Novipirellula artificiosorum: one gene and its partner. The protein of the gene in region 2 interacts with the protein of the main gene of each other region in a pairwise test. Links are inferred from orthologs where the notes say so. Each region holds a gene or a part of one and is shown on either strand. Other genes may lie near its edges.

Region 1 (15,739 bases), on a different replicon or contig from region 2:
AATCGAAGCGATCCAATTGGCTCCTGAGAAGGCGATGTCGATTGCGGACAGCCAACCCGATCAAGAAAAGTTGCCTACTTTGGCTGATCGAGCTTTCGCTTTGCCCAGGCTGCCGCGCCCATCGCTCCGGCATCATCCCCCAGTTTTGCAGCAACAACCTCGAAGACGTCCTTGTAGACCGACATCACGTTCGCTTTAGCAGTCTTTCGAACGGTATTGACGATCAAGTCTTCCATCGCCTCCACCAAACCGCCGCCCAGAACGATTTTGTCGGGGGCGAGCAGGTTGACGATGTTGGCCACCGAGATGCCGATGCTTCGCGCCGACTCTTCGACAAGCTCCTTGACGATCTTGTCCCCTTTTTCAATCGAAGCCGCAAGGGCACCACTACGGATCTCACGGAGGTCCGTGCCTGCTTCCTCGAGCAAGTGAGGGGCATCGCCACGCACGGCTGCCTTGGCAGCCTCTGCGGCAATCGTTAAGCGGCTCGCTTCGGCTTCAAGCGTCCCAGAGATTGCGGATCCGCTCGCTCTGCGATCGGCCGAAACGCGAGTGTGCCCGATCTCCATGCAGCTGTACTTGGCGCCTTGCAGGATTTGGCCATCGTAGACACAACCGCCTCCGACGCCGGTTCCGGGAAAAATCCCCACCGCGCATCGGGCGTCTTTGGCCGAACCAAATAGATACTCACCATACAACCCTGCATCAACGTCATTCAGCACGATCACGCCGCAATCAAAACGCTTCTTCAAAAAATCGCCCACATCGACGTTGTCCCAACCCAAGTTGGGGGTCATCAAGATACGACCTTTCACCAAATCGATCGGTCCTGGGCATCCAATCCCGATCCCTGCGATGTTGGCCTTATTGAGATCATTATCGCCAAGCAGTCTCTCAATCGTCGAAGCGATCCGCTCGATCCCGTTCTCGGACCCTTCGCTGCCTTTGGTTTTTCGGCGACGACGACCGAGTTCCTTCCAATCCTGATCGTAAGCAATGGCGAGCATTTTTGTACCGCCGAGGTCAAAGCCGATCCAAATCGTTTTTGTGTCGGATGCCATAAGTTGTCCAGCAAAGGAGTTGAATTGGAAGTCATCCCGCGACGACGTGTCAGGGGGCAAGACAATGTACCGCGAACCGCATTGCGGCAGGAACGAAAATCACGAGACGATGACGACTTAGATCTTTATCAGTGCTTCGCCCGTCATTTCTTTTGGAACCGGCAATCCCATCAACTCGAGCAACGTTGGCGCGATATCCGCCAACCGCCCCCCCTCTCGCAGCTGCTTGCCTTCCAAACCGGGCTCGACCACGATCAGCGGCACCGTGTAGGTTGTGTGCGCCGTATGCGGGCCGCCCGTTACCGGGTCAATCATCTGCTCGCAGTTGCCATGGTCGGCCGTCACGACCAGCGATCCACCTTTCGCAAGCGTCGCTTCAACGACTTGTCCGACGCAGCCATCGACGGTTTCAACGGCTTTGATCGCAGCTTCCAAAACGCCGGTGTGTCCCACCATATCCCCGTTGGCGTAATTCACGATCAACAAGTCTGCTTCACCCGATTCGATTTCTTTCAAAACCTTGTCCGTGATTTCGTGAGCCGACATTTCGGGGGCTTGATCGTAGGTCGACACTTTCCGCGTCGAGGGTGCCATTTCGCGATCTTCGTGGCTAAAGGGTTCGTCACGATAATCGTTGAAGAAGAAGGTCACGTGGGGGTATTTTTCGGTCTCGGCACAGCGAAATTGGCTCAGCCCAAGCGACTCGACATACTCGCCGAGAATGTTGGGCATTTTGGCTCGTTTTTCATAGATCACCTGTACCGGCAATCCCGTTTCGTAACCGGTCATCGTGGCGAAATACAAATCGTCAAGCTTTTTACCACGATCGAATCCTCCACCGTCAATGTTCTTCCATTTTTCGTCGTCAAACGTGAACGCCTTGGTAATTTCACGGGTACGATCGCCACGATAGTTGAAAAAGATCACGGCGTCGCCATCGGCAACGACCGTCGGTTTGCCGTTGTGCAAAATGGAGGTTGGCTCAATGAATTCGTCACCTGTCCGATTGGAATCGGTGGGGTGATCGTAGTAATTTTGGATCGCCTCACTGGCGGAGTTGGCAGTCGCTTCGGAACCCTGGGTCATCGTTTTGTAACACGCTTCCACGCGTTCCCAACGCAGATCGCGGTCCATTGCGTAAAACCGACCCATCACCGTGGCGACATAACCGACACCCTTTTCCTTCATCGCCGCTTCGAGTTGGCGGACATACTCCAACCCGCCTGTCGGTGACGTATCGCGACCATCGGTGATGGCATGCACGGCGAAGCGGTCGGAGTCCAAGTCGTGACGCTTCACCAAATCGACGATCGCGATCGCATGGTCCAAATCACTGTGAACTCGGCCGTCGGACATCAGGCCCAACAAATGTAGTTTGCCGCCAGTCTTCTTGACATGCTCGATCGACTCGAGCAACACCGGATTGGCGAAGAACGACTCGTCACGAATCGCTCGTGTGATTCGCATCACCTCTTGGTCGACAATTCGTCCCGCACCGATGTTTTGGTGCCCCACTTCGCTGTTGCCCATCACACCATCGGGAAGTCCAACATCTTCGCCCGAAGTCGCGATCAGGACATGGGGGTACTTTGCCATCAACGAATCGGCAACCGGCGTTTTGCCCAGATAAACCGCGTTGCAGTCGTTCCATTTCGAATCAGGATTCTGGCCCCATCCATCACGGATGATCAACACGACGGGCTTGCGGCGAACTTGGGTCAAGGCTCTATCTCTCTTATCAAGCGGGAGAATCAAAGGGATCGGGAATCCTAGTTTTAGCTAACCGAGGCGGTTTTCGGAACGGCCTGCCGAGCCGCTCGCCTATTTCGAACCTATCCGAAAAGGGGTCTGACCCTTTGTCGACCGACGTTTCGATTGCTCAAAAACTCGGTGTTTTCCAATGGAATCGCTACCGATACGCTCAGACCAAGAGAGGGTCTGACCCCTTTTCGGATAGGTTCTTATTGCGGATTGCCAGCAGACGCGAGTGCCAACCGTCTGCTGAATCGGCTAATCTGCTCACTCCAACCGACTTTTTCTCGTTTTTTGCTTGCCGCCTTTTATGAGCTTATTGGCTTTTGACGCTTCAGGATCCATTAACGCCGACTACGGTGTCAAAGAGCACCAACTCGACTCCGTTGCAGAGGAATTTGAGCGAATCCGTGCAAAGATTGCCGAGGCGAACCCGTTCCCCTGCGACAACTTGGCACAAAAAAGTGAGGACGAGTCTTCTCGTTTTTTTCGTCTTCCTGAAAAGGAATTGGCCGACTATGCCGAGCGCCGTGAAGGGTCGCTGCTCGGCCGCATCTTCAAAGTGGCCAACACGATCCATGAGCAGATCGATGCCGTGGTCGTGCTGGGCCGTTCCCAAATGATCGAGGGGCCGCGAGCGATCATGCAGGCATCATGCGAACCCTTTCACAACGAGTTATCCCGCGCCGAACGTGGTAGTCGGCCTCGGATGTATTTCGGTGGCAGCGACTTCGACAATGATACCCGTGCCGCTCTGCTGCAGCGACTGTCGTTGGGTGGTTACGTCGACACGCCCCCCGAAAAACGCTGGGCCTTGGTGATGATCGATAGCGATCGCCTGGACGCTTGCACCACCCTAGAAAGCCGCATGGCATTCCATCAAACGCTCAGGGAACTCGAAAAATCCAACTGGCTTGCAGATCCTTCGAAGAGCTCCAATTTCGTCATTCCCATTGCTCGACCCGATGGCCCTCTTGGCGACATCGCAAGATCGCTCGGCTGTGAAGACGTGTTTGAAATCTGCAACGATGTCCCCGATGCTTCGAGCGTTCTGTCGTCTGCGTCGCTAATGCCCGCTGCGCTGCTGGGCCTTGATTGCATGATGCTGCTCGAAGGCGCAGCGATGATGAACCACCATTTTTTGCAGTCGCCGTTTTCCGAGAACATCGTTCTCCAATACGCCGCAGTCCATCACCTGCTGCGGACCGATCGTCAGATCACCACGCGGACACAGAACGTTTGGTCGGGTGCCTTGGCCGCGTTAGGAAAATGGTACGAACGACTGATCGAGGACCAACTTGCCGGCATCATCCCGCTGACATGGATGCAGCGCCATGAGTTTCCTAATCACCATCAAGTCATAACCCAATGGGTCGTTGAGTCGCCGAGAATCGATCCGCTTGCGACCGTCCTCAGCGATCGACCGCTACCCCATTTTGCCTGCGAAGCCATCCAACACGCCAACCGCAGCGCCGGTGATCTTTGCTGCCCGACGATGACGATTTCGCTTTCTCACATCGACTCGCACACACTCGGACAGTTCTTCCAAATGTTGATGATCGCGACCTGGGTGGAACACACGATGGAGTCCCAGGCAGGAAGGGGGATGGGAAAGAACGCGGTTCACGGAGTAGGATGAAAGGTCGGTCATCGTTCCAAACACCACCTAACCCAACCTTCCCATGTCAGCGATTGATCAACTATTTACCGAGCTTCGTGGTGCCAAGCGAAAGGCGTTGATGCCATTTGTGACCGCAGGAGACCCTGAGATCGACACGACCGAAGCGATCCTTCGCTCGCTCGCCGGCGCCGGAGCGGACTTGTGCGAACTGGGGGTTCCCTACAGCGATCCGATCGCCGACGGGCCCGTCATTCAATCTTCATATCAACGTGCCTTGGAAAGTGGCTTCAAGTTGCAACAAGTGTTTGAGATGGGCAAGCGAATGGTCGGCGAGGTTGCAATGCCTCGCGTCACGATGGTCAGCTATTCGATCATCCACCGGGTTGGAGTCGAAGCGTATGTTCAAAAGGCCGTTGAAGCGGGTTACGCCGGCGCGATCGTTCCCGATTTGCTGGTTGAGGAGGCCACCGAATTCGCCCAAATATGTAAGGCCGCCGACTTTAGCCTGATACAACTCGTCACTCCCACGACCCCCAAGGAACGGCAAGTTCGGATTGCCAAATCGTCATCGGGGTTCCTGTACTACGTTTCGGTGACCGGCATTACCGGTGAACGGACCGCCCTGCCCTCGGACCTGGTCGACAAGGTGACATGGCTGCGAGGCGAAACCGATTTGCCGATCTGCATCGGCTTTGGGATCAGCAGTCCGGAAACGGCCGCGACCTTGGCCCCCGTTGCCGATGGATTGATCGTGGGATCGGCCATCGTCCGACGCATCGCCCAAGCAGAAGGCAAACAGGATGCCGTCGAAAAAGTCAGCAAATTTGTCCAACAGCTGCGGTCTGCGATTGACGCCGTCTAGCCCAGATTATTCGTTGGAGTGGTAGGCTTTAGCCGATTGCGGCTGGATCCTTGCTGAATCGGCTAAAGCCTACGACTCCAACGTGCGCAGTCTGTTTCTTACTCAATCGATGTAAGCTGATTGCATACAAAGGGTTACGGGGAAAAGGTTTGGACGGATGAATAATCCGGGCTAGCACTCCTTGGACAGCCGCATGCTGAGTAGAAATCGAGTGGACCTCGCCCCGATTATTTGAGCCTACCGGATAAAGAGAGACGGCGCGTGGTGTTCGGAAACACGAGTTTCCGATGACACTTATCGCACGATTCGCCAACAGCGATGAATCCGGCGATTTCGAAAATCCTCGGGCACCGTTTGATTGGAGATCTCGTGGACTTCACTGGCGGAGACCGATTCGACGTCAAACTTGAATCGCCGGAAATTCGTCGAGAAATAGATCACGCCTCCTTTGCGCACCAGTGGCATCAGTTCGTTGAGCAACGGGAGCGAATCGGTTTGCACATCCCAATCCTCTTCGGTTCGTTTGCTGTTGGAAAAGGTCGGCGGATCAAACACGACCAAGTCATACTTTTCGCCTGGGGGATGGTTGCGAAGGAACGTTTTGACATCTTCGGCGACAAACCGATGCTGATTGCCCAAGAACCCGTTCAGTCGCATATTCTGCCAACCCCAATCCAAGTAGGACTTCGATAAGTCGACACTTAAGGTGCTCTTCGCACCGCCAGCGGCCGCGTAGACCGAGAACGATCCGGTGTAGGCAAACAAATTCAAGAAATGCTTCCCGTCCGCCAACTCGCGCACCATTTGTCGCGTGATCCGGTGATCCAAGAATAGGCCCGTGTCAACGTAGTCCGCCAGATTCACCAAGAACTTGAGGCCGCCTTCATGGACTTCGATCTTTTGGTTCGTTTCATCCACCTTTTCGTGCTGTGTCTTGCCGCGTTGACGACCGCGACGTTTGAAAAACACATTTTGTTTGGGCACTTCGAGCGTCTTGCCAGCGGTTTCGGCCATCAGATCGAGCCAGTTGGCGTGTTGGGCCGGGTCGCGATCGTGAGGTCGCTCGTATTCCGTCAGATGCAAGTAGTCCTCGTAACGATCAACGATCAGCGGGATCTCGGGAATGTCACGCTCATACAAACGAAAACAGGTGATCCCGCGCCGCGTGGGCCAGCGGCGCAGATGTTTGGCTCGCTTACGAAGCCGGGTGGCGAACAGTTCCGCTTGCTCAAGCCCCTTGTCCGACAAATGCCCAAAGGCCGGTGTTCCGGATGCGTGAACGTAGGGCTTCGGCTTCACCCCGTCCGCAGTTGATGGTTTTGTCGGTGCCCCGGTTTCCAGTCCGGTTTCCGGCTCACGCGCCTCTCGCAGCCCGTTTGCATCGGCCTCCAACTCACCGGCCACCAGTTCGTCGTTCACCGGCGCGTCGTTGACCGGCTCGTCGTTCACCGGCTCGTCGTTCACCGGCTCGTCGTTCACCGGCTCGTCGTTCACCGGCTCGTCGATCGCCGGCTGATTGGTCGCCAGCGGATTGATCACCGGCTTTGGGCCGTGGAATTGATAATAGGTGCACTCGATCCGGCCGTTATACAATTTACGGCGTCGATCGGCCGACCGCCCAACGACGCGTTCAAACCGTGGATAAGCGGTCAACAAATAGTGTGACCAAGTCGGCAACTTGCGCAGGACATGCGGAATCGATTCGTACAGCGCATCGAGTTCGCGTTGTTCGCGATAGCTTTCGTTGCCAATTCGCAAGCCGTAAGGAGGGTTGGTGATCAAGCAACCGAATCGTCGTTTGCTGGTCAATTCGCTCAAGGGCTGAGCGTGAAAGTGAATGTCGTCGGCGACTGCGGCCCGCTCTGCATTCTCTCGAGCGGCACGCAAAACCCGACCGTCAAGATCGCTACCGATGATCCGCTCTTCGAGTGGCGGCAAGATCGCTGCCTGGGCAGTTGCCCGAGCGTCTTGCCAAAGCTCCGCGGGATAATCTTGCCACGCCTCGCAGGCAAACTCTCGCGTCAACCCCGGCGCGATGTTGCGTCCGATCCGTGCCGCTTCGATAGGGATCGTCCCGCTGCCACAGAACGGATCGATCATCGGGCGACCCGCTTTCCAGTAACTCAGCAACACCATCGCCGCAGCCAGTGTTTCTTTCAGTGGTGCTTTGGAGACATGGGTCCGGTAGCCGCGCCGATGCAAACTTCGTCCTGTCGTATCGATCGTGATCGTCGCGACGTCCTTCAACAGCGCGATATCCACTTTGTACTCGCAGCCCGTTTCCGGAAGTGTCTCGGTGGCGTGATCACGACGCAGCGCATCGACGATCGCCCGTTTAACGGTTCGCTGGCATGCCGGAACGCTGGTCAGCGCCGACTTCACCGACCGACCCGTGACCGGAAAACTGGCATCGACGGCAATCCATTTACCCCACTCGATTGCGCGCGTCGTGTCAAACAAGGCATCGAAATCAGCTGCCGGAAACTCGGCAATGCGAATCAAGATTCGATCCGCTGTCCGCAACCACAAATTGGCTTCAAGGATCGCTGCTCGGCCACCACGAAAATGGACTCGGCCCGCTTCGCCAATCGACGCATCGATTCCAAGCGATTCAAGTTCGCGGCGCACGATCGCCTCGAGCCCAAAGGCACACGCGGCAATCAGATCGTAGGACTCGTCGTTCAAGTTCGAACTCATGGAAGGAAACCGATCGGGAATGGGGTCGAGCGATCAGTCTACCGCGAAACCAACAAAACCACTATTCGGGCGGTTTTTCGTTGCCAAGGATCCACGTGTCCGCAACAATGGACCGCCATCCGGCCCCCTTTCGTGCGAAGCGGCTGAGCCAACTCACCATCCATTCGGAACACAAGATCCTTTCCATGAAGTTCAACTCGCTTTGCATGGCCTGTTTTGTGGCAGCCATCACACTCCACGGCACCGTTTCCGCACCGGCTCAGGATCATCTCGACTGGGCCCAAACGCCTCCGATGGGATGGAACAGTTTCGATTGTTTCGGCGCTGCGGTGAACGAAGACGAAATTCGCGGGAATGCCGAGATCATGGCGGCACATCTGAAGGATTTTGGCTGGCAGTATGTCGTTGTCGATTACTGCTGGTTCTATCCCCACGTTGCCGCCCTGAACAATCCGCCACAAACCGAAGACTTCAAACCTTCGCTGCCGATGGATACGTACGGTCGGTTGCTTCCGGCGGTCGATCGGTTTCCGTCGGCAACGGGCGACACCGGTTTCAAGGCTTTAGGAGACCATATTCATTCGCTCGGGCTGAAATTCGGCATTCACGTCATGCGTGGCATCCCACGCGAAGCGGTGGCGCGGAAGATGCCGATCAAGGGAACACAGTACACGGCCGACCAGGTCACGGACCAATCAACGTGTTCATGGCTCAACACGATGTACGGACTCGATATGGATCAACCGGGTGCCCAAGCCTACTACGATTCGCTATTGGAACTGTATGCGAGTTGGGGCGTCGACTATATCAAGGTCGATGACATCGCCAGTCCTTATTGTGACAAGGAAATCGAAGGCTACCGCAAAGCAATCGATCGTTGTGGGCGACAGATCGTGCTCAGCCTCTCACCTGGCAACGAAACACCCACGGAAATGGCCGAGCATGTCAAAGCCAATGCGAACCTGTGGCGGATCTCCTCCGATTTCTGGGACAACTGGGAATCGCTGGAAGCCCAGTTCGAAAAACTCCACACTTGGGAAAACTTCATTGGAGCCGGGCATTGGCCCGATGCAGACATGATCCCGTTCGGAGTCCTGAACCGGCGTGGCCCCCAAGATGGCTTGGAACGGGTCTCGCGGTTGACCGCCGCAGAACAACGGACCTTGATGACTCTATGGTGCATCGCCAGATCACCCTTGATGTATGGCGGTGACCTGATGCGGATGCGGCCGTCTGAATTGAAGCTCTTAACCAATCGCGACGTCCTGGCGGTTAATCAACACAGCACGAACAATCGACAGCTGTATCGCTCGTCCGGCCAAGTCGTCTGGGTCGCCGACGTGCCCGATTCAAACGACAAGTACATCGCACTTTTCAACACTCGCGACCACGGGGAATCAACCGTAGGTATGAGGTTGGCCGACATCAAGGTCAAAGACAACGCGACGATGCGCGACTTGTGGAACGGTCAGGAAATGCCTTTGGTCAATGCACTGTACGCGACGATCGAAGCTCACGGGGCCGGGCTGTATCGGATCCATCCCGAGTGATGCAGCGCACCGGTTTGTGGAGACGGGGTGGTCGTCGTATAATGGTGATCCCCGCCCATTGACCAGAATCCGCAGCGGCGTCGCTTGCGTTGTTGGTTCCTACCTACCGTTCCTCTCGCCGAAGCTCTCCGCCATGTTCATTCGCTCTGGACTCGCGTTGCTCGTTGCCCTTTCCCTGCCTACGTCCGCCCGTGCGGCGGAGTGGTTCGTCGAGGGTTCGATCGAGACCTCAGGTGACGGCTCGACAGCACGCCCGTTCAAGAAGATTGGTGAGGCGATCGATGCAATGCAGGGGGGTGACATCGTTACGGTTGGCAACGGCGTCTATCATGAATCATTGCGACTTTCCAAAGGGGGTTCACAAGACCAGCCCTCGACGATCCGAGCAGCCACCGGTAGCCGCGTGATCGTCAGCGGATTCAGCAAGATTGGCCAGTGGCAACCGTTCCGCGAAGGGGTCTATGCGACGACGGTGCCCGACAAGGTAACGAACTTGTACGTCGGCTACCGGCCGCAGCGAATTGCCTCGTCGCTGGATAAGGCCGATGCTTGGGTGCCCATTGTCTCGAGCGATGTCCCCGGCGGAATCGTCGATGTTGGCGACCAGCTGAACTCCCTTCCAGCTGCTGCGGAAATCGTCAGTACGCCAGCCAATGTTGCCGCGTTTGTCTTTTTCGGGCGTGGCAATGTCTTCAAGATCATCCCCGTCGATTCGATCGATTCGACTCGCGGGCGACTGGCCATGAATGCAAAAGAACTGCGAGGACTCGGTGCGAATGATCGATTGACCCTCTGTAATCACCACCTGCTGATCGATCGCGCGGGCGAATGGGCGTGTGAAAGTGAAGGTGACAAATGGAAGCTCTACTTCATGCCCGGCGACGCCGATGACTTACTGCGGACGCAAACCGTTAAGCAACCGCGACCGTTGTTGACGCTCGGGCATTGGAAGGACCCACAATCCGATTTCCGAGTCGAAGGCATCGAGTTTGCTGGTAGCGGATCGAGCGGTTTAAGTGCGGGCAAGGTCCAACGACTGACCGTCGACCGATGTATCGTTCATAACCACGCAAACAGCGGCGTCTCGGTTCGCAATTGCCAAGACATCCGCGTCGCCCACTCGATCGCATTTGCCAATCATACCGGTATCTCGATCGTGTCGACCCAGCGAGGCATGGTTGAACAAAACGAAGTGCTCGCCAACTACGTCGATGGAATCATTGTTGCCGGCGACATCTCGGGGAAGGATGCGGAACCGGAAACTCATGATGTGACCCTACGACAGAACTATGTCCATCATCATTTGCTGCACGGACACCCTGACAATTTCCAAACGTATCGTGGCGTGCATGGCATCCAGTTTCACGACAACTTGATCCTGTTGTCTGGCCAAGGATTAATGACCGAACAGACCTACGGCGGCGAACTTACCAACAATGTTTTTTTCGGAACCAGCGCTCGGTTGGTCATTTTCGGCCACCACAGTTCCAATGATTGGACCGTCACCCACAACACCTTTGGCTTCGGTGGCTGGGGCAGCATCGGGATGGATGGCAAAAATTACGTTATCTCGCAAAACCTGTTTCTCAACAACGTGCTAAACAGCGAAAGCGACTTTGAAGGTCAAGACAACCTGTTTTTGAATGACGCCGAGCGAGAGCAACCGATCCCGGGGAATCTGCCTCATCTTCAAGGTATCGCAACCGATCTGGATCAGTGCCGTGATGATCGACTTGCCTTGCGCGGTGTCGACGTCCAACAATCCTTTCGGGTTGGCGACCAGATTGAGATCAACGGTGACGGTAGAATCCGCACCGTCACGGAGGTTTCACCGTCCGGCATCGACTTCTCCCCTGCCCTGCCCGTCCGGCCTTGGCGAAATACGATCGTCTGGAATTGGAGGACGCAGACCGATTTCTCACTGGCCTTTTCAGCCGTCGAGTCCGACGGGGTGATCGGCGCGACGTTGGACGCCGCAGCCTACCGCGCCGGCGATTTTGATGGTGATGGCCAACGTGATCTCCCTGAAATGTCCGCTGACCTTCGCAGCAGCATTCCTGAAGCGAATGACCTGGTCGTGCTGTTGCATCTACCTTAAACGACGAGACAGGACATCGGATTCCCCCCCTGGCCGTCGACGCCGACGGTTTCTCCGGTTCCAAGCAAAACCTCCCTTCCCACCTTCGACTATGAAAACCCACCTTCGACTCGCCAGTGCAATCGCCCTAGCCTTCTTTGCAAGTGCCACGCTCGCTGCTGAGTTCTTTGTGGCTCCAAATGGCAACGCCAATCATCCCGGTACTGCCAACAAACCCTTTGCGACCATCGTGCAAGCTCGCGATGCGGTCCGCGTCTTGAAAGCGTCGCGTCCCTTGCAAGCCCCCGTGACCGTTTGGATTGCCGGCGGTACTTACACACTTGAAGAACCGATCTCGTTTGGTCCTCGAGACTCGGGCAGCGAGGAATTTCCAGTGCTCTTCAAGGCCGTCGATGGGCAACAACCGGTGATCGATGGAGGACGCAAGGTCTCTGGCTGGCAAAGACATGATCCGAATTTGTGGGTCGTCACGCTACCGGAATTTGCGAACCGCAAGCGGAGTTTTCACCAACTCTACATCAACGGCGAACAACGGACGCGGGCAAGAATTCCGAACGCAGGTTACTTGCGAGTGGCCGCATGTCCGGAGGGTACACCCAAGACAACCAATTATCACACGGATTGCAAGAGTTTCGAATTCAAGCCGGGTGACATCCGCTCGGATTGGACGAACCTCTGCGACGTTGAAACAATCGTCTACCACTTCTGGACCGATTCGCACTTGCCCATCCAAGAAGTCGACGAGCAAAAGAACCTCGTCACATTTGCCCATAAAGCAGGCAAGGTTTTCACCGATGACTTTACCGAAGACGGCGCCAGGTACATCGTTGAAAACGTTTTCGAAGGTTTGGACAGCCCCGGCGAATGGTATTTGAACCGTGAAACGGGCCAACTGTTCTATTTCCCGCTGCCCGGCGAAGACATGACGAACGTGCTAGCCGTGGTCCCAGTTGCGCCGTCGCTCATTGAAATCCACGGTGATCTTGCAAAGCATGAATTTGTCGAGCATCTGCAATTTGAGGGGTTAGCCTTCACTCACACGCAATTCGAACTACCGCGTGGCAACTCGAACGATCGTCAAGGCTCCGCCAGCGTTCCAGCGGCAGTGGCCTTGCATGCTGCCAAGCATTGTCGGTTTCAGAATTGCCTTTTTAGCGGCCTGGGAACCTGGGCCATCGATGTGACCGCAGGTTGTTCCGCAAACCAGTTCCTTGGTAACGAGATCGCAAACGTCGCAGCGGGTGGCATTCGCATCGACGGTGGGACGGAGAAGGATCCGCCCTGGCATCGCAGTAGCCACAATCAAATCACCGACAATCATCTTCACCACTACGGAGTCGACTATCCGTCGGCCGTCGGCATGCTGCTTGCCAACACCGAAAGCAACCGGGTGGCCCACAACGACATTCACCACGGCGGCTACACCGGCATCTCCGTCGGCTGGGTTTGGGGCTACCAGCGAAGCATCAGCCAGAATAATCAGATTGAGTACAACCATATCCATGACATCGGCGGCGTGCTATCCGACATGGGCGGCATTTATACCTTGGGCGTCTCGCCGGGCACGGTGATCCGCAACAACCACATTCACGATGTCACGGCCAACCACTATGGCGGATGGGGGATCTATCACGACGAAGGCTCGACCCATCTGTTAGTCGAAAACAACGTCGTCCACCATACCAAATTCGCGCCGTTTAACATTCACTATGCGAAAGAAGTGACGGTGCGTAACAATATCTTTGCGTACGGAATGCTCGAACAAATCAGCCGTGGCAAGAGTGAACCTCACAAGAGCGTTTTCTTTGAAAACAACCTTGTTTATTGGCGTGATGGCGAACTGCTAACCAAGAATTGGAAGGATGCTCCCTACACCTTCCACTTCCATCCCAAGCAGGAGTCGGGGACGCGAGAAGTCACCAGCACCTTTGAATTCGATTGGAATCTGTATTTCAACCCCAATATGCGAGTTGAGGAGGTCCGTTTTGCCGGCGATACTTGGAAAGAGTGGCAAGCACGAGGCAAAGACAAGCACTCGAGATACGCCGATCCTCTTTTCGCAGACCCTGCCTCGGGGGATTTCACGCTGTCGGCCGCCTCACCCGCATTCGAGTTAGGATTTCAGCCGATCGATTTGAGTGGCGTCGGGCCGAGGTGCGAGACAGGACCGTAGCAACCAGTGCGTTCCCGATTCGAACACGCAAGAGGAAAGGGGACGGGGGCAATTTCAAAGAGGAAAAGGTACGTTTCACATAAAGACCCCCGTCCCCTTTTTCCCCCGGCAAGCGATCATCGAGCAGTAGACCTGAATCTCAATCCCGTTGTCGCTGTGGCTGATCAAGTGCGCCCCGCCCATCAGCTGCTTGTAGAAGCGAAAGAAAATTGGCTCATCCGACGGAAGCGCGCGGAACCCAGACTCGAGGTTTTTTGGAGGTATGGCTCCGGTGTCCAATGCTCTCTTAGAAAAGAGTCCCCGACGGTCGGTCGTCCGCCGGGGACCGGTAGCACCCTTGGCGCACCGTCGACCGGGATATCCCTTGTCAAGTTGCACCTCTGCAGAGCTCCACTCCGTTTCTCCCGGCAACTGCACGATAACCAGTGAAAATAGCTCCTGCCAGCAATGATGGGACACCGGAGAGATGCCTCGAAAACCTCCTGCGCACGCTTCCGCCGGATGAGCCAGAAAATTTCAATCGTCCAGCGGTAAGAATAGATCAACGCAATGATTTCGGCGGGCACGTCCAATAGATCCGCAGCGAGTCCAGGGTCAGCGTTAGATCGTTCGTCCAACGAAGTTCACCCGCCTCTTCGAGTTCCACCATCAAACGCCGCGAAATCGCCGCGTTTGCCAAATCGATCAATTGTCCCACCACTCGATCATTGGCATTTCCAAGCTTTGTCTCGACATCACATTGGATGCGTGCTCTGCGACCGAACCCACAATAAAGAAGGGCCATGTTGAAGCCCTCCCTGCCTCAACATGGCCCATCAATGCTGGAACGATGACACCGATCGTTCCACCCTCCCAATCCATGGTGCTAATAACATCGGCAAGGTCGATCGATTCTCTACAACACTTTCGCGATCGATTCCCTTTTTTTGACTGAAAAACGAAACGCCGCAGTGATGGATGACTCCAACCTCTGCGGCGCACGCTAGACTTTAACGATTAGGCAGTTCTCACACACCGTCAGGTGGACTCCGACGAGTTGCTAATAGCGACAACTGTCACAGCCGGGATCCCTACATGCACACGGCGCACTTCCCGGCGACGCCCTCAGCAGCGAACAATCGAGCGGTTTATGGGCTGCCGAGCGCGCCGCACAATCGCACATCCCGTGGATGTGTTTGTGGTGCTTTGCACACTGCTTCGCACGTTCTTGGGCGTAGCCATCCCAAAGCCCCGTGTAACAGGCGTCGCTTCGGAAATACTGCAAGATCGACGAAGAGGGCAAGTTTGGCGTCCGGTGCGGGATCATTACATACTCTTCTTGCGGATGCCCGCACCCTCTTTGAGCACACGAACCGCACCCACAGGATGGACCGTCGCACGCGCGAGCGGATTGGCAAGCTCCACATCCGCACCCCGCGCCATACGCTTGCGGTACGGGCATCGCCGCAACTGGGTTCCGATTTCCATAGGCTTGTCCATTGGGGATGGGGGGATTCGGCGCGTAACCTGGTACGTTGGCCGGTGCATTGACAAACTGCTGAGCCGGTGGATCCGAAATCGGCTGCGGGGCCGATCGATTAGGGTTTTGAAGTTCATCGACTCGGGTGAACCGATCTTGAGAATCATCGGGCGGAGTGTTCCAAGCGGGTTCCCCTCGGTCAAACGTGGAGGATTCGGAAACCAATTGAGATGCTTGGTCGGGGACCGGTTGGACGTCAGCCATCAATTGTGGCTCATCGTAGGTGATCTCTTGGAGCAGTGAGTCCAAGTCGCCATCGGCCAATGCGCTGGAAACCACCAGTGCAGCGAGGCTAAAGAAAGCGATTGACAGTAGTTTATGCATAGAACGTACTTCCATGTGGAGAGGATGGTTGACTTAAGCAGAGCAGCCAAACTCGATCGTTGACGATGCATTGGTAAACAAA
Region 2 (15,557 bases):
GCACGCAATTCGCGGTCGGGACGAAGGGGGATGACCAAATCGTCGGTTCTTTCCGGTGCAAGCATCCGCGATCGCTCGATCTGCATCGTAAACGAAATTTCGGCTCGAGTCCCCGCAGGCACCCGCGGCATCCGGCATGCAACCTGTTTCACACCGCTGGCCAACTCGCGCACTTCCCAACCCGCCACCAGCGGATCGATCGTTTGGCTGACGACCGTCACCTTCTGCTCCGGCCAGTTCGTTGGCACCGGGAACGTGGCAAAGACATCGGTGCAAGTTACCGGTGGGTCCAGCACCATCCCGATCCGCCACGTGTTGGTTTGTGGCGAATCGTAGGTGATTCTTGAAGCGTCAGCCGTACCGTCCGAGGATCCCGATGGCTCCTCCTCCGTGCCGGGAGAACCACTCACGACCGTGTCATCGGCCACCGATTGACGACTCCAACGAAGTGCACCGACACCCGCACACCACAACGCGGTGCTTAGTAAGGTCCGCCGATTGACGATCGGGCGTGCCGACTTTTTTGAATACATGATCACAGTCGCCTGTTATGCGAGGAGCAAATAACCGAAACGGTCGAAGCACCATTGGATTTGACTCCAACAGGACTTCGACCGTCGCTCACTATTTCTAAGGATAGTTCAACCAAACGAGGATCCTATCCGTCGTTCTTCTAGTTTTGGAACTGGGACTGCGGCACAGGAACGGCTCCCGGAGGCAACGGCTCGGCGTTGATGATGCGATCACCACGAGCATCGAAGTCATCCGATAGCGTTGTTCCGCTGCCGTAGGTTTGGCCGTGATAGACTTCACCGCCAACAATACCGCCGCCAATGATTTGCTCGTTGTAAGGAATACCGCCGCCAACGACCTCTCCCGACAAATAAGGATCGCTGACAATCGGACCGTACGAATTCATTGAAGAGCCGCAATGGCAACCGCCGACTTCTTCGCCATAGCATGATCCATATCCCGTCTCGCATTGGCCGCAGTTGCCATAGCTGCCGTATCCACCGTAGCAATCGGAACAAGACGGACAACACTCCGCCATGGTTGCCGCACCGCATTGGGGATGACAACAAGTCGGTGCGCTGTAATGGGGTGCAGCCGGTTGCTGACGATTAAACAGGCCACAACGAGGCCGATTCAGTAGGCCACAACGCGGTTGAGGTTGAGGTCCGACCATCACAAGCGGCTGCTGAGGGATTTGCGTCGTAGGTGCATAGGGTGCGGGAGCGTAAGGCGCCGGAGCATAAGGTGCCGGCTGGGGTGCGGCAGCATAGGGTGCAGCCGTGTAGGGGGTGTAGGTGCTCTTGCACAAACCGCATTTTGCGCCGCGACCAAAACAAAATTGTTTCAATGTTCCGCACCCCGAACTGACAGTCAACAGCATGGCAGATGCCAGAATCGACATAATGCGAGTATTCATTCTTTTTCCCTTGACTTGCATAGTGAGCTTATTCGGTGTTCCCAAACGAGGAACCAGTAAAAACTAGGTCGTATTCGATGATGTGCAAACGCAACATCGTGTTTTTTCTGCAACAATTTGTTGTCACGCTTGCACGCCTCACTCCTGCTGTCGTTTTGCCCGCCCACAGATGACCATGCTTCGTCACTACAACCGACCGTTGTCTACGCTCGCCTTCTTGATGGCGATGGCGATCTCTGTTTGCGCAGAGCCCGCTACAAGTATTGAAGCGCCGAGCGAGAAGCTCTCCAGCCCACACGCATCGACTCTACCCCCTCCACAGCAAATCAACGCGGCACTGCCCGCGAACCTTCCGGCCCAGCTGGGAGATCGAATTTGGTTGATCAACACGCGGTCGATGACGCAGTGTACGTGTTGTGCCGATCTTGACGCCCCTGCGTTTACCGTTGCTCGCATGACATGCAATGGCGCCACGACGCGCTCGTCTCTCGGAGAATACTTGGCCGAGATTCGCAGCGACCGACCGTTGGTGATTTATGTTCACGGCTATCGTTTTGACTATTGCGAAGCAGTCGAACGAGGGCTGTATGTCTACCGCCAAACGGAGGCTCGGCGTTGCAGCGGGCCAGTCGATTGGGTGATCTGGAGCTGGCCGAGTGAACGGACGGAGTTCATCACACGCGATGTCCGTGAAAAAGCCAAGTATGCGGACACTCAAGGGCTCTATCTCGCTTGGTTGCTCCGCGAACAGGTACGTCGATCGGTGAAAACAAAATTGATCGGCTACAGTTTGGGCGGGCGAGTCGTGACGGGCTCCCTACACGCCTTGGCTGGCGGCTCCTTGGGCCATCGCACGCTTCCCGGCGAATCCGTACGCAGCGCCAAGGTGGATGTTGGGCTGATCGCCCCAGCTGTCGAACGAGATTGGCTGTCCCCGGGGGAATACCACGGCTTGGCGACATCCAACATCGAAGACCTGCTACTCATGTACAACCAGCGCGACATCGTCCTCAAACGGTACTGGTTCATTGACAAGGTGCGAGGCGCTGTCGCCCTTGGACTTGGCAGGATGCAATCGTTTGCACCTCGAGTCGATGGCACGCAAATCAACCTACGTGCCCGCGATTGCTCCCGTTCCATCGGGATCGCGCACGACGAGCTTGACTACTACAAGCAAAGCTGCGGCGCAGGACGCGAGATGGCCAAGCTCATCTCCGATCCTTCCGTTGGTCAGCGCTAGGGCGAGAGCCTAAGCATCGCGGGATCAATTACTAACGTAGTGGACGAGGCCACGAGTCCTGTAACACGGGACTCGTGGCCTCGTCCACTACCAAAGTCGTCACTTGTTGTTCACGCGATGCTAAGCATCGAGCTGAAAAACAGGTGCCGCCTTTTGCACGGGACGTTCGATCCTAAAGAAACGATCCTAAAGAAACTTGGTCAAATGGTACTTTCGTGCCAGCTCCTTCCGCTGCTCGTCGGGTAAAGATGTGATGTAGCGTTTCCAACCTGGACAAAAACGAGCGTGAAAACGCCACAGTCGTCCGAGAAGGGAGGCTGGGTTCTTGTCGCACTTTGATCGAAACCAGCAAGTCTCACATTGCGGTAGCGCCATGGGGGATCTCCTGTTAGAGGTCGGGATCGTATTCCGCCGCGTCTATCGATTGTCGTATTCCGGCGTTCCTGCTGCAACCTCGCTGCTGGCCCTGAGGACATTCCACCGGGGGGGATGGGATTGTGATAGACTCACGGGTATCACAGCTTCTGTTTCTCCTCGTCAAGGAACCTCACCATGCTGCTCCCGCAAACCAGGCTGCTCCAACGCTCTGCGATTCTCTCCACTTGCTTGCTCCTAACCGCGGTCTGCTCGGCTCAGTCAAACTCCAGCCGTTCAGGGGTATCGAAGATCGGCAGCGAATACATCCCGACCGACGCGGTGGTGACTGTCGTCATGACGGTTGCGGATACAATCGCCAACCCCGTCGCGGAAATGTATCCGATCGAGGTGGCGGAGGCGTGGTGCAAAGAGCACGTCGGCATCGTACCGAGCAATGTTGACCGGCTGAAGGTCGTTGCGGGGGCACCTGGACCCGGCGGGCCGATGTTGGCAATCATCGTGTCGCTGCGAAACGACGGTTCGATCGACAACGTGAATGCAAATTTGCTCGCGTCAAAAGAGCCGATCGATGTCGACGGGCACAGCGCCTATCGGTTGCGCAACCCTCCGGATACGGCAATGATGTTCCAGGACGCACGGACGCTTGTGATTGCAACGGACAACTACCTCGACGCGGTGCTGCGGGCGGCGAGCCCTGAAAGCCCGAATGGCCCGCTCGCGAAAATGGCAGCTGCGGTCAGCCACACGGGGAACGTAAGCATGTTGATGGCTGTCGAGCCCGTTCGCCCGTTGATCAAGGGGGCACTGCAAAGCAAGGCTGATCAAGTTCCCCCTCCGTTGCAGGAATTTACAAAGATTCCCGATCTGCTCGACGCAGTGCTCGTGCAGATCGACTTGGCCAACGAAGTCGACGGAGCCAAGTTGATCATGTTAGGACGAGATGACGCGTCCGCAGAGCAATTGTCGGCGATCCTTGACCGTGGTTTGCAAATGGGACGCCAGATCGGATTGGCACAAGCGAACCAACAATTGCAGGGTGACGATGCCGTGACCGAGGCTTCGCGTGCCTATGCCGATCGAATGGCCGACCGAATCCTTCAATTGCTAACTCCCGAACGCGACGGACGCAAACTGACGATCAGTGGCCCCGCAACCACAGGCATTGCCACTCAAGGCGTGCTGGTGGGGTTACTCTTGCCAGCCGTTCAAGCCGCCAGAGAAGCGGCGCGGCGTACAACGTCAGCCAACCATATGAAGCAACTTGCCCTGGCCATCCACAACCATCATTCCGTTTACAAGCGGATGCCGGGCACGATCAATGATCCCAACGGCAAGCCGCTACTGAGTTGGCGAGTGGAGATTTTACCATTTCTAGAGCACCAGGCGTTGTATGAACGATTCCATCTTGATGAGGCTTGGGATAGTCCACACAACCGCGAACTGATCACCGAGATGCCTGAAACATTCGTCAACCCTCGTCTTTCTGTCGAACCGGGTTCAACGGTCTATCGGGAACCGTCTGGAGACGAATACGTATTTTCCCCAGGAAAGGAAGTTCGTTTTCGTGACATCATGGACGGCACGGCCAATACCATCCTGTTGCTTGAAACCAATGCCGAACACGCAGCGATTTGGACACAACCGGATGGTCTGGCCATCGACCCTGACAACCCCATGTCGTTTGCAGATGGGCTACCAGGATTTCATGCGTGCCTGGCTGACGGCTCCATCAGACTTCTTACGAACGAACTTGACCCGAAGACCTTCAAAGCGATGTTGACAAAGGCAGGCAAAGAAGTGGTTCGTTTTTAGTGGGCCGTCAAGTTTGTAACGGCGAGTGGGGACGTAGTGAAATCCACTGTCCTATCACTTCGTGTCGACAGTCGACTCGTATTCCGACTCAGCTTGAATTGCGAGTAGGCGTTCGGAGTAGGGCCGGTTCCCACCGGCCAAATCACTTGAGAGTGTGGCCGGTAGGAAGCGGCCCTTCCCGAAAATTGAGCTGCGGCGGAATACTAGCCCGCTTCACGAAGGAGCCCCACGAGCGATTCGCACGATCGCTCGAGGCTAGCTTCGACCTTTGCGGCGACGTGCGGATTCGGTCAGCAGGATTTTTCGCAAACGAATGCTCTCTGGAGTCACTTCGACAAGTTCATCGTCTTCGATGTACTCGAGAGCGGCCTCAAGCGACAACTCGCGAGCCGGCTTTAGGATGACGTTCTCGTCGCTGCCGGCGGCGCGGACGTTGGTCAGTTTCTTTTCACGACAGGGATTTACGATCATGTCGTTGTCGCGAGCATTCTCGCCGACAATCATGCCTTCGTAGACTTCTGTCCCGGGGGGCACAAACATTTCGCTACGGTCTTGCAACAGAAACATTGCGTGAGGCATCGCCTTGCCTGAGGTCATCGAAACCAACACGCCGTTGGCTCGCTTGGGCACTTCCCCTTCAACGGCCCGGTAGCTGTCGAATCGGTGATGGATGATCGCGGTGCCTCGTGTGGCATTCAAAAGTCGCGTTCGCAAACCGATTAAGCCACGAGACGGAATCAGGAATCGAATCAAGCTGTACTCACCTCGTTGTGCAATCTCTTCGACTTGGCCGCGACGGTTGCCGACCAATTCCATCACCGGTCCCATCGCGTCGGTCGGCACCTCGACGCGCAGCGTCTCGAAAGGTTCATGGTTTTTGCCGTCAATCTCTTTGAAAATGACACGTGGTTTCCCAACGCTCAGTTCGAAGCCCTCGCGACGCATCGTCTCGATCAAAATCGCCAAATGCAAAACGCCCCGTCCTTTGACCGCATAGGCTTCGGTCCCCTCGATCATCTCGACGCGAAGCGCCACGTTGCGTTCGAGTTCCTTTTCAAGGCGGGCTTTCAATTGCCGTGTGGTCACGTACTTGCCTTCACGCCCGACCATCGGCGAGTTATTCACGCTGAAGACCATCTCCAACGTGGGTTCGTCGACTTTCAACCGCGGCAAAACTTCCCCTGAGTCGACGGCCGTGATCGTGTCACCAATCTCGACATTCGCCAAACCTTCGATGGCGACAATCTCTCCCGCTTCGGCTGATGCCGCAGCGGTACGGCCCAGCATGTCGAAGACATACAGATTGGCAATCTTCACCTTCTTGACGCTGTCTTTTTGATGCAGGTCAATCATCTGGCCCGCTTCCACCGTTCCGGCGGCAACTCGGCCAATCGCGATCCGCCCCACATACTCGCTCCAATCGAGTGTGGTCACCATCATTTGCAAGGGCGCTTCGTGATCGACTTCTGGCCCCGGCAGCGAATCGACCAACAAATCCAACAACGGGCGCATGTCGGAGGTCGGCTTGCTGGGGTCGGTGGTCGCGTAACCTTCCTTACTGCTGGCGAAGACATAAGCTGCCGCATCAAGTTGCTCTTCCCCCCCCAGTTCGGCCAACAATTCCAGCGCCTCGTCAAGTGCTTCGTGCGGCCGGCCATCGGGCCGATCGACCTTGTTCACCACGACAATGGGACGGCATCCCGCTTGCAGGGCTTTCTCGAGCACAAATCGCGTCTGTGGCATGGGCCCTTCGGCAGCATCGACCAACACCAAGGCGCCATCGGCCATCTTAACAACCCGTTCGACTTCGCCACCAAAATCGGCGTGACCCGGTGTGTCGATCAGGTTGATCTTTACGCCCCGGTAGGGAATGGAGATGTTTTTCGAGAGGATGGTGATCCCACGCTCTCGTTCCAAGTCATTGGAGTCAAGGATCCGCTCGCCTTTGAGCTCCGTATCACGAAATTGCCCACTTTGGCGCAACAAACAATCGACCAGCGTTGTTTTCCCATGGTCAACATGAGCGATGATTACGACGTTTCGAATGTCATCTCGACGCACAGGCTTGGTCTTTGAAGTAGGAGCAGAGAGGAGAGAAGTCGGCATGGATTGGCTTTACAGTTGCTTGCGCGCTTTTTGAAGTAATCGGAACGGTTCTTCACTATTCGATCCGTATCAAACCTGCTTTTGAGCGATTCGTCGAGCCGAAACTTTCCTGCCTCGCCATCGAGCCCCCTTGCAATGCACCTACGGGGAATCGGGACGTCGTTAGCGCCAAACGGCATGCGAATATTTAGAAGTCTTCCGGTGTACCGTTGCCAGCGGCCGTACGCTATGCAATATTCACACCCGCGACAATTCGTCCACTTTGGCACACTCGGCGTTTGATCGGAAATCGACTCCAAACGTCACGTTTGTGTTCCAGCCCTGAGCTTGCGATGGCATTGATGTCCCACCGCAAGCTTTGAACCGAACCGAGTTTGTGATTTTTTTCACAATCTGCGAAATTTGTTGGAGAGTTAGGCAATTTTGCGGTTTTGCGGTTTTGCGGTTTTGGGGGGAAGGACTCGTTGCTGCTTTACGGCTAGTCACTTGCAGACCGTTTCTCGCACTTCAAACATCCCGCGTTTCAAAGCTCATGACAACGATCAAACAGGGTTTGAACTTGCCCATCTCGGGAGCACCCGAGCAGCACGCCGAGGTTGCTAAGCACATCAACCGGGTGGCGTTAGTGGGTGATGATTATGTTGGCATGAAGCCAACGATGTTGGTTTCCGAAGGCGACCATGTTCGTCAAGGCCAAGCGGTCTTTGAGGACAAGAAGACACCGGGAGTGCTGTTTACGGCGCCGGCGTCGGGCAAGGTTGTCGAAGTCAACCGTGGAGCGAAACGCAAATTCGAGTCGATGGTGATCGAGGTCGAAGGAGACGACCGGACCGAATTCGACGGCGCAAAAGGGGCCGATCCGCTGTCTCTTGGTGGTGAACGGGTCGAACGCGAATTGCTGGCCAGCGGGCTATGGACTTCATTGCGAACTCGGCCGTTTGGCAAGGTACCTGCTCCGGCAAGCCGGCCGAATTCGATTTTTGTCCAGGCGATTGATACGAATCCCCTGGCGGCTGACCCCGCGGTCGCGATGAGCAGCCGCAAAGACCAATTCACTCTTGGGCTCCTCGCTCTGACTCAGCTCACCGAGGGCAAGGTGTTTGTCTGCACGGGCGAACAATCCGAAATTCCTGGATCCGGCATCGACGGGGTCCAGGTCGAGACGTTCACCGGCCCTCATCCTGCCGGACTGGTCGGGACGCACATTCATTTTCTCGACCCGGTCGGGCCCCATAAAACCGTTTGGTACATCAACTATCAAGATGTTTGTGCGATCGGATCTCTTTTTCAAGACGGAATCCTCGATACGCGAAGAGTCATTTCCTTGGCGGGGCCGCTTGTCAAGCAGCCGCGGCTACTGGAAACGCAATTGGGCGTCGACGTTGGCCAATTGATCGAGGGCGAAATCGAGCTCCCGGATGATGGAGGTTATCGAGCGATTTCGGGGTCGGTGCTCTACGGGCGTGCTGCGACGGGGCACTACGGGTACTTGGGCCGCTACCACAATCAAATTTCGGTGATTGCAGAAGGGACGCAACGCGAGTTCTTGGGCTGGCAGATGCCTGGCTTTGAAAAGTATTCGACGACTCGCGTCTACGCATCCGCCGCGACGCCGAATAAGAAATTTGCATTCACGACCTCGACGCACGGCAGTGTCCGAGCCATGGTGCCCCTTGGTACCTACGAGAAGGTGATGCCGCTGGACATTTTAGCGACTCAGTTATTGAGATCGTTGATCTATCGTGACACCGACGAAGCTCAGCAGTTGGGCGTCTTGGAGCTTGAAGAAGAAGACCTGTCGTTATGCACGTTCGTTTGTCCCGGGAAGTATGAATATGGTTCGCTGATACGCGAAAGTTTAACGACGATCGAGCGAGAAGGCTAAGCGAGAAGGTTAGAACGTCGCCGGGACAGGCTGTTAGGCTTTCTGGCGAAGCAACAGACAAAGACTCATCCATCCCGATTTTGGGAAAACCAATCATGAAAGCACTCCGCTACGCTCTCGACAAAGCCCATCCTTGGTTCGCCAAGGGCGCTTTACTTGAAAAGGCGTATCCTGTTTACGAAGCGCTCGACACTTTTTTGTACACACCTGGTGAAGTCGCCACGGGAAGCACACATGTTCGAGACGCGATCGATCTGAAACGAATGATGACCACCGTGGTGGTGGCGCTGATCCCTGTGACGCTGTTTGGGATGTGGAACGTGGGCTATCAAGCCAACTACGCGTTCCAAGAAATGGCCGCAGCGGGGATGGAAACGTCGGGCGATTGGCACCATATGATCCATGAAGCGATCGGATTTGGCCACAACCCAAGCAATTTCCTCGATAACTTTGTACTCGGGGCCATTCATTTCTTGCCGATCTACATCGTTTGCATGTTCGTGGGTGGCCACATCGAGATGATTTTCAGTGTCCTTCGCGGCCACGAAATCAACGAGGGCTTTTTGGTGACAGGGTTACTGTTCCCGCTCACCCTGCCACCAACGATCCCGCTTTGGCAAGTCGCCTTGGGGATTGCCTTTGGGGTCATTGTGGCAAAGGAGGTGTTCGGCGGTACCGGACGAAACTTCCTCAACGTGGCACTGACCAGCCGAGCGTTTCTGTACTTCGCCTACTCAGGTGAGATCAGTGGCGACAAGGTCTGGACGGCGATGGATGGGTTCAGCGGTGCAACGGCGCTAGGTCAAATGGCCAACGCCGTCCCCAGTGAAACCATCGCAAATCCGGCGATCGCTTCGCTGGGCTCCATCAGCTACTCCTGGGGTGCATCGGAACCGATTAGTTGGATGAGCGCTTTCTTGGGGACGATCCAAGGATGTGTCGGTGAAACCAGCACGTTGCTCTGTCTTGTCGGGGCTGCCATTTTGATTGCTGCTGGGGTGGGTTCTTGGAAGATCATGCTGGGTGTGCTCGGTGGCGTTTTCGTCACGGCATCGCTGCTGAACGGCGTCAACCCTGGGACCAATCCGATGATGGGTGTTCCGTTCTACTGGCACTTCGTTCTGGGCGGCTTGGCATTTGGATTGGTTTATATGGCAACCGATCCGGTCAGCGCATCGATGACCGAAAAGGGAAAATGGATTTACGGTGGATTGATCGGATTCATGACCATTTTGATCCGCGTGATCAATCCCGCGTTCCCCGAAGGGATCATGTTAGCGATCTTGTTCGGAAATGTATTCGCTCCATTGATCGATTACTTTGTGGTTTACTTTAACGTTCGACGGAGGGTCGCACGCTATGCAACAACGTGATTCAGTTTTCTACACGATTGCCGTCGCTGCGGTCTTGTGCGTGGTCTGCTCCTTAGCGGTTAGCGCTGCGGCGGTTCGGCTGCGACCGAAACAGGAAGCCAACAAGCTGCTCGATCGCCAACGCAACATTCTCGATGCGTCGGGTTTGGCGATGGGCGAGTTTGGGTTGCCCGCAAATCGGCTTTCCCGCGGCCAAGTCGCGGATCTGTATTCGCGAGTTAGCGAAGCATTGGTGGACCTTAGCACCGGTAAATACAACACCGAGTTGAACATCGAAGAGTACGATCCTCGTGAAGCGGTTGATAAACCGGAAATGAGCATTGCGATCGAAGACCCCGAATATGATCTCGGGGAACAACGCCGCGAAAAAGTCGCTCGCGTGTTCTTTGTCAAGAAGCCAGGCGACGATCGAATTCAACAAGTGGTGCTACCGGTTTACGGCAAAGGACTTTGGTCGACGCTTTACGGCTACCTTGCTTTAAAGAGCGATCTAAGAACGATCGAGGGTCTGACTTTTTATGAGCATGGCGAGACCCCGGGTCTTGGCGGCGAAGTGGACAACCCAGCTTGGAAATCCGAATGGTCGGGTCAGAAGCTTTACGACGAGAGCGGCAAACCAGCCTCCTTGGTGTTTAAGGGCCCGGCACCTCCGGAAAACCCCTATGCAGTCGATGGATTGTCCGGTGCAACCATTACCAGTCGTGGGGTCACCAATTTGATTCGCTACTGGGCAAGTGATGATGGATACGGGCCTTTTCTCGGCCAATTGAAAGAGCAAATCGCAGCCGAGTCGGCTGACAGCAAGCCTGATCAGGGAGACAAATAGCCATGGCATCCCCGAAAATCAAACAAGTCCTGTTTGGACCGGTCATCGACAACAATCCAATTGCACTTCAAATCCTGGGGATCTGTAGTGCCTTGGCAGTAACGACGAAGATGGAAACGTCGATCGTGATGGCAGTCGCGGTCATCTTCGTGACCGCATTTAGTAACTTGGCGGTCAGTGCAATTCGCCACTACATTCCCAGCAGCATTCGGATCATCGTACAAATGACGGTGATCGCATCTTTGGTCATCGTGGTTGATCAATTCTTGAAGGCTTACCTGTTCGACATCAGCAAACAATTGTCGGTCTTTGTTGGACTGATCATTACCAACTGCATCGTGATGGGTCGAGCAGAAGGGTTTGCGATGAAGAATGGCCCCGCCATCAGCTTTTTGGATGGGATTGGCAACGGCATCGGATACGGCATGGTATTGCTTGTCGTTGCATTTTTCCGAGAGTTGTTTGGTAGCGGTACCCTGTTCGGAATCGAAATCCTGCCGCTGACGCGGAACGGTGGTTGGTACAACCCGAACAACTTGATGTTACTCCCTCCGAGTGCGTTCTTCCTGATCGGTTTCTTGATCTGGGCCATTCGCGCTTTCAAGCCTGAACAAATCGAAGAGGCTTAATTCCATGGTTGAACACTATCTCAGCATTCTGATCACAGCGATCTTTATTGAGAATCTCGCATTATCGTTTTTTCTCGGCATGTGTACGTTCTTAGCGATCAGCAAGAATGTCAAAACGGCCATCGGGCTCGGCATCGCCGTGATTGTGATCCAAGCCATCACGGTGCCGGCCAATCAGCTGATTTACTCGTTTCTGCTGAAGAAAGGGGCCTTGGTATGGGCGAATAGCCTGATCGATCCGTCAACGATCGATTTTTCCACGGTCAATTTGGAATTCCTCAGTTTCATCAGCTACATCGGAGTCATCGCGGCGATGGTTCAGATTTTGGAGATGACGCTCGATAAGTTCTTCCCACCGCTCTACAACGCCTTAGGGATTTTCTTGCCCCTGATCACGGTGAACTGCGCCATTCTGGGCGGGTCGTTGTTCATGGAGCAGCGGAAATACGACTTTGTTGAAGCCTGTTTCTACGGGCTTGGCAGCGGCGTCGGTTGGGCGCTAGCGATTGCCGCTTTGGCTGGCATTCGTGAGAAGATGAAGTACAGCGACGTGCCTCCGCCACTTCGTGGACTTGGCATTACGTTCATTACCGTCGGCTTGATGGCGTTAGCTTTCATGTCGTTTGGCGGTATACAACTTTAGTGAACCGTTTGGACTTGGTGGCGGCGTTCTGTTGAAGTTTCGCCCGCCCGTCCAACGTTAACCGAACATTTATCCGATTTTCATGACGAGTTTTCACTGATGGGTTCCACCGTCTTCCTTGGCGTCGCGATGTTCACGATTGTGGTGCTCGCACTCGTGTTGGTCATTCTGCTTGCAAAGTCCTTCTTGGTCGCTTCGGGACCGGTCAAGATCATGATCAACCATCAGAAAGAAGTTGAAGTTCCAGCCGGCGGCAAACTGCTTGGGGCGCTCGCCGAAGCGGGTGTGTTTGTTTCGAGTGCATGCGGCGGTGGTGGCACCTGTGCTCAGTGTAAGGTCAAGATCGAATCCGGGGGCGGTGAAATCCTAGCGACCGAGAAAGGCCATATCAGCAAAAAAGAAGCGTCCGAAGGTGAACGGTTGAGCTGTCAAGTTGCAGTCAAACAAGACATGGTCGTCGAAGTGCCACCGGAGGCCTTTGATACACAGAAGTGGGAGTGCACCGTCCGCAGCAATCATAATGTTGCGACGTTCATCAAAGAATTCGTCTTAGAGCTTCCCGAAGGCGCCGAAGTGGACTTCAAAGCAGGTGGCTACATTCAAATTGAATGCCCGCCTCATGTTGTGAACTACAAGGACTTCGTCATCGAGGACCGGTTTCGTGAAGATTGGGACAAATACGACGTCTGGCGTTACGTGTCCAAGGTAGACGAACCGGTCGTGCGTGCCTATTCGATGGCCAACTATCCGGGTGAGAAAGGCATCATCATGCTGAACGTCCGCGTCGCATCACCGCCGCCGCGCGCCCCCGAAGGCATTCCGCCGGGAAAAATGAGCAGTTGGATTTTCGGTTTGAAGCCAGGTGATAAGGCAACGATCAGCGGACCGTATGGCGAGTTCTTCATCAAAGACACCGAATCGGAAATGGTTTACATCGGTGGCGGTGCGGGAATGGCTCCGCTGCGAAGCCACATTTTTGAGCTGTTCAAGCGTCAAAAAACAAATCGTAAAGTGTCTTACTGGTACGGTGGCCGGTCGTCTCGTGAATTGTTCTACGTGGATCATTTCCGCGAAATCGAAAAAGAGTTCCCGAACTTCAAATTCAACATCGCGCTGTCGGAACCTTTGCCCGAAGACAACTGGACCGGATACCGAGGATTCATTCACCAAGTGCTTTTGGAGAACTACCTTAGCACACACCCGGCCCCAGAAGACATTGAGTACTACATTTGTGGTCCACCCATGATGAATCAAGCTGTGTTCAAGATGCTTGATGATCTGGGCGTCGAACCAGAGAACATTGCCTATGACGATTTTGGTGGTTAGACCATGTCCAGCCTAACGGTCGTTCGAAAGCTTTCGTTGGCTGCGTGTTTGCTTCTGTCCCTTGTGACAGCGATTGCCAAGGCCGAGCCGCCAAAAATCTTGACCCTTCGTGGCCGGACCATGGGGACAACCTACATGGTCAAGGTCTTTGACCCGCCGGCATGGAAAGCGGACATCGCCGCAGAGATCGATGCCGAACTGCGATCGGTCAATGCGCAAATGTCGACCTACCTCAAGTCGTCGGAGTTGAGCCGCTTTAATAGCTGGGATTCAACCGATTGGTTCCCAGTGAGTTCGCAGACGGCGGAGGTCGTTGAGGCGGCAATCGACGTATCCAAGGCGACCGAAGGGGCGTTTGATGTGACGGTCGGGCCGCTCGTCAACCTTTGGAGTTTTGGGCCGGACCCCAAGACACGCGCCGTCCCCGACGCTGCGACGATCGCCACGCTTCGTGAATCGGTTGGCTATCAAAACTTATCGGTTCGGACCAATCCGCCCGCATTGAAAAAAGCAACGCCTTCGCTGAAGGTCGATTTGTCGTCGATCGCCAAAGGGCACGGCGTTGACCGAGTCATTAACGTCCTGAAGGATGCTGGAGCAAGGAATGTTTTCGTTGAGATTGGCGGTGAAGTGCGAACCATCGGTGATAAGGGCGGTGTCGCGTGGAAAGTCGGCATCGAAAACCCAGCGACCGCGGGTCTTTCGAACAATGGATTGTCTTTGGCGGCGGCACATCCGTTAACCGATGAAGCAATGGCAACGTCGGGGGATTACCGCATTTTCTTTGAGGTCGAGGGGAAACGCTACTCACACACGATCGACCCTCGGTCCGGCCGACCTATCGAACACGATTTGGCTTCGGTCTCTGTGATCGCTAAAACCTGCATGAAAGCCGATGCCTGGGCCACCGCAATCAATGTTTTGGGCGCGGATGCGGGATTGTCGGCAGCCCAATCGCAGGGTTTGGACGTGTTGATGATCCGCCGTGAGGGTCGTCGGTTTAGTCGCGTCGGCACCGGGTCACTCGCAAAGTACGCTGTCGAAGATCCCGTTTCGGAGATCGAAGATTCCGCCTTGGGAGCCCAGGAAATGAGGCCATGGCTTCAGCGTTTGATGCCAACGTTGATCGTCACGATGATCGGGTTCGGTATCATTATCTCAGCGATGGCAGTCGGTGTAATCTTCGGCGGCAAATCGATCAGCGGATCGTGCGGCGGCCTCGGTGGCAAGAAGAACGAAGACGGCAGCGTCAGTTGTTCGCTTTGCAGCAATCCATCCGATGCCTGCAAGGAACTCCGCGATAAAATGGAAACGGAAACACAAAACGGCTGAGGCGTTTTCCTCAAGACAAGACACGACACGTGAGCAATTTGATCCATGACCTTGAACGTAAACGAATACTTTGACGGCAACGTGAAATCGATCGGTTTTGAAAACTCCGAAGGTCGCGTGACTGCGGGGGTGATGGCAGCCGGCGACTATGAGTTTGGCACCAGCGAGAAGGAACGCATGAAGGTCGTTTGCGGAGAACTGGGGGTCAAATTGCCGGGCGAAGCCGGTTTTAAGTCCTTTCCGACGGGAACGGAATTCCGAGTTGCCGCGAACCAGAAGTTTCAACTGCAAGTGAAGCAACCCACCGCCTACTTGTGCTTCTACGGCTAGCTCGCGGCGAAAAAATCCGTCGCTGCTGCCTTGAGAAACGGTTCACTCGATCGCCGCGAGGACCTCGGATGCCGCGATGATCGTCTGATCGATCATCGCCTCGGTGTGCGTTTGGCTGAAGAACAGGGCTTCAAATTGGCTGCAGGGCATGTAGATTCCCCTCTCGATCATGCCCCAAAAATACTGTGCGAACTTGGCTCGATCGCTGCGATCCGCATCGTCCCAGTTGTTGATGGGATGCTTGTTAA

Evidence for each region.
Region 1: the proteins of typA (region 2) and rlmKL interact in binary tests that used the Escherichia coli proteins (3 or more experiments, as listed by UniProt). The link is inferred for Novipirellula artificiosorum from one-to-one orthologs.

The regions. Positions count from the first base shown.
Region 1 is NZ_SJPV01000001.1:812,315-828,053, forward strand. What follows is about bases 5,293-8,373. They hold rlmKL (bifunctional 23S rRNA (guanine(2069)-N(7))-methyltransferase RlmK/23S rRNA (guanine(2445)-N(2))-methyltransferase RlmL), read right to left. Parts: upstream 7,994-8,373; coding sequence 5,591-7,993; downstream 5,293-5,590. Other genes in these bases: trpA (tryptophan synthase subunit alpha), read left to right, coding at 5,293-5,296; Poly41_RS02865 (glycoside hydrolase family 27 protein), read left to right, coding at 8,089-8,373. In the rest of the region: Poly41_RS02840 (ROK family protein), read right to left, coding at 75-1,061; gpmI (2,3-bisphosphoglycerate-independent phosphoglycerate mutase), read right to left, coding at 1,179-2,783; Poly41_RS02850 (glucose-6-phosphate isomerase), read left to right, coding at 3,124-4,452; more of trpA, read left to right, coding at 4,496-5,292; more of Poly41_RS02865, read left to right, coding at 8,374-9,543; Poly41_RS02870 (right-handed parallel beta-helix repeat-containing protein), read left to right, coding at 9,677-11,641; Poly41_RS02875 (right-handed parallel beta-helix repeat-containing protein), read left to right, coding at 11,733-13,814; Poly41_RS33800 (hypothetical protein), read right to left, coding at 14,356-14,598; Poly41_RS02890 (hypothetical protein), read right to left, coding at 14,854-15,657. UniProt on the Escherichia coli protein: Specifically methylates the guanine in position 2445 (m2G2445) and the guanine in position 2069 (m7G2069) of 23S rRNA. Methylation occurs before assembly of 23S rRNA into 50S subunits.
Region 2 is NZ_SJPV01000003.1:524,385-539,941, reverse strand. What follows is about bases 4,518-7,416. They hold typA (translational GTPase TypA), read right to left. Parts: upstream 6,921-7,416; coding sequence 5,115-6,920; downstream 4,518-5,114. Other genes in these bases: Poly41_RS11790 (DUF1559 domain-containing protein), read left to right, coding at 4,518-4,859. Outside these bases: Poly41_RS11810 (transglutaminase-like domain-containing protein), read right to left, coding at 1-533; Poly41_RS11805 (hypothetical protein), read right to left, coding at 674-1,429; Poly41_RS11800 (alpha/beta hydrolase), read left to right, coding at 1,605-2,669; more of Poly41_RS11790, read left to right, coding at 3,222-4,517; Poly41_RS11780 (Na(+)-translocating NADH-quinone reductase subunit A), read left to right, coding at 7,498-8,850; Poly41_RS11775 (NADH:ubiquinone reductase (Na(+)-transporting) subunit B), read left to right, coding at 8,946-10,223; Poly41_RS11770 (Na(+)-translocating NADH-quinone reductase subunit C), read left to right, coding at 10,210-11,049; Poly41_RS11765 (NADH:ubiquinone reductase (Na(+)-transporting) subunit D), read left to right, coding at 11,052-11,678; nqrE (NADH:ubiquinone reductase (Na(+)-transporting) subunit E), read left to right, coding at 11,683-12,321; nqrF (NADH:ubiquinone reductase (Na(+)-transporting) subunit F), read left to right, coding at 12,421-13,647; Poly41_RS11750 (FAD:protein FMN transferase), read left to right, coding at 13,651-14,979; ppnP (pyrimidine/purine nucleoside phosphorylase), read left to right, coding at 15,025-15,309; hemL (glutamate-1-semialdehyde 2,1-aminomutase), read right to left, coding at 15,352-15,557. UniProt on the Escherichia coli protein: A 50S ribosomal subunit assembly protein with GTPase and nucleotide-independent chaperone activity, required for 50S subunit assembly at low temperatures, may also play a role in translation.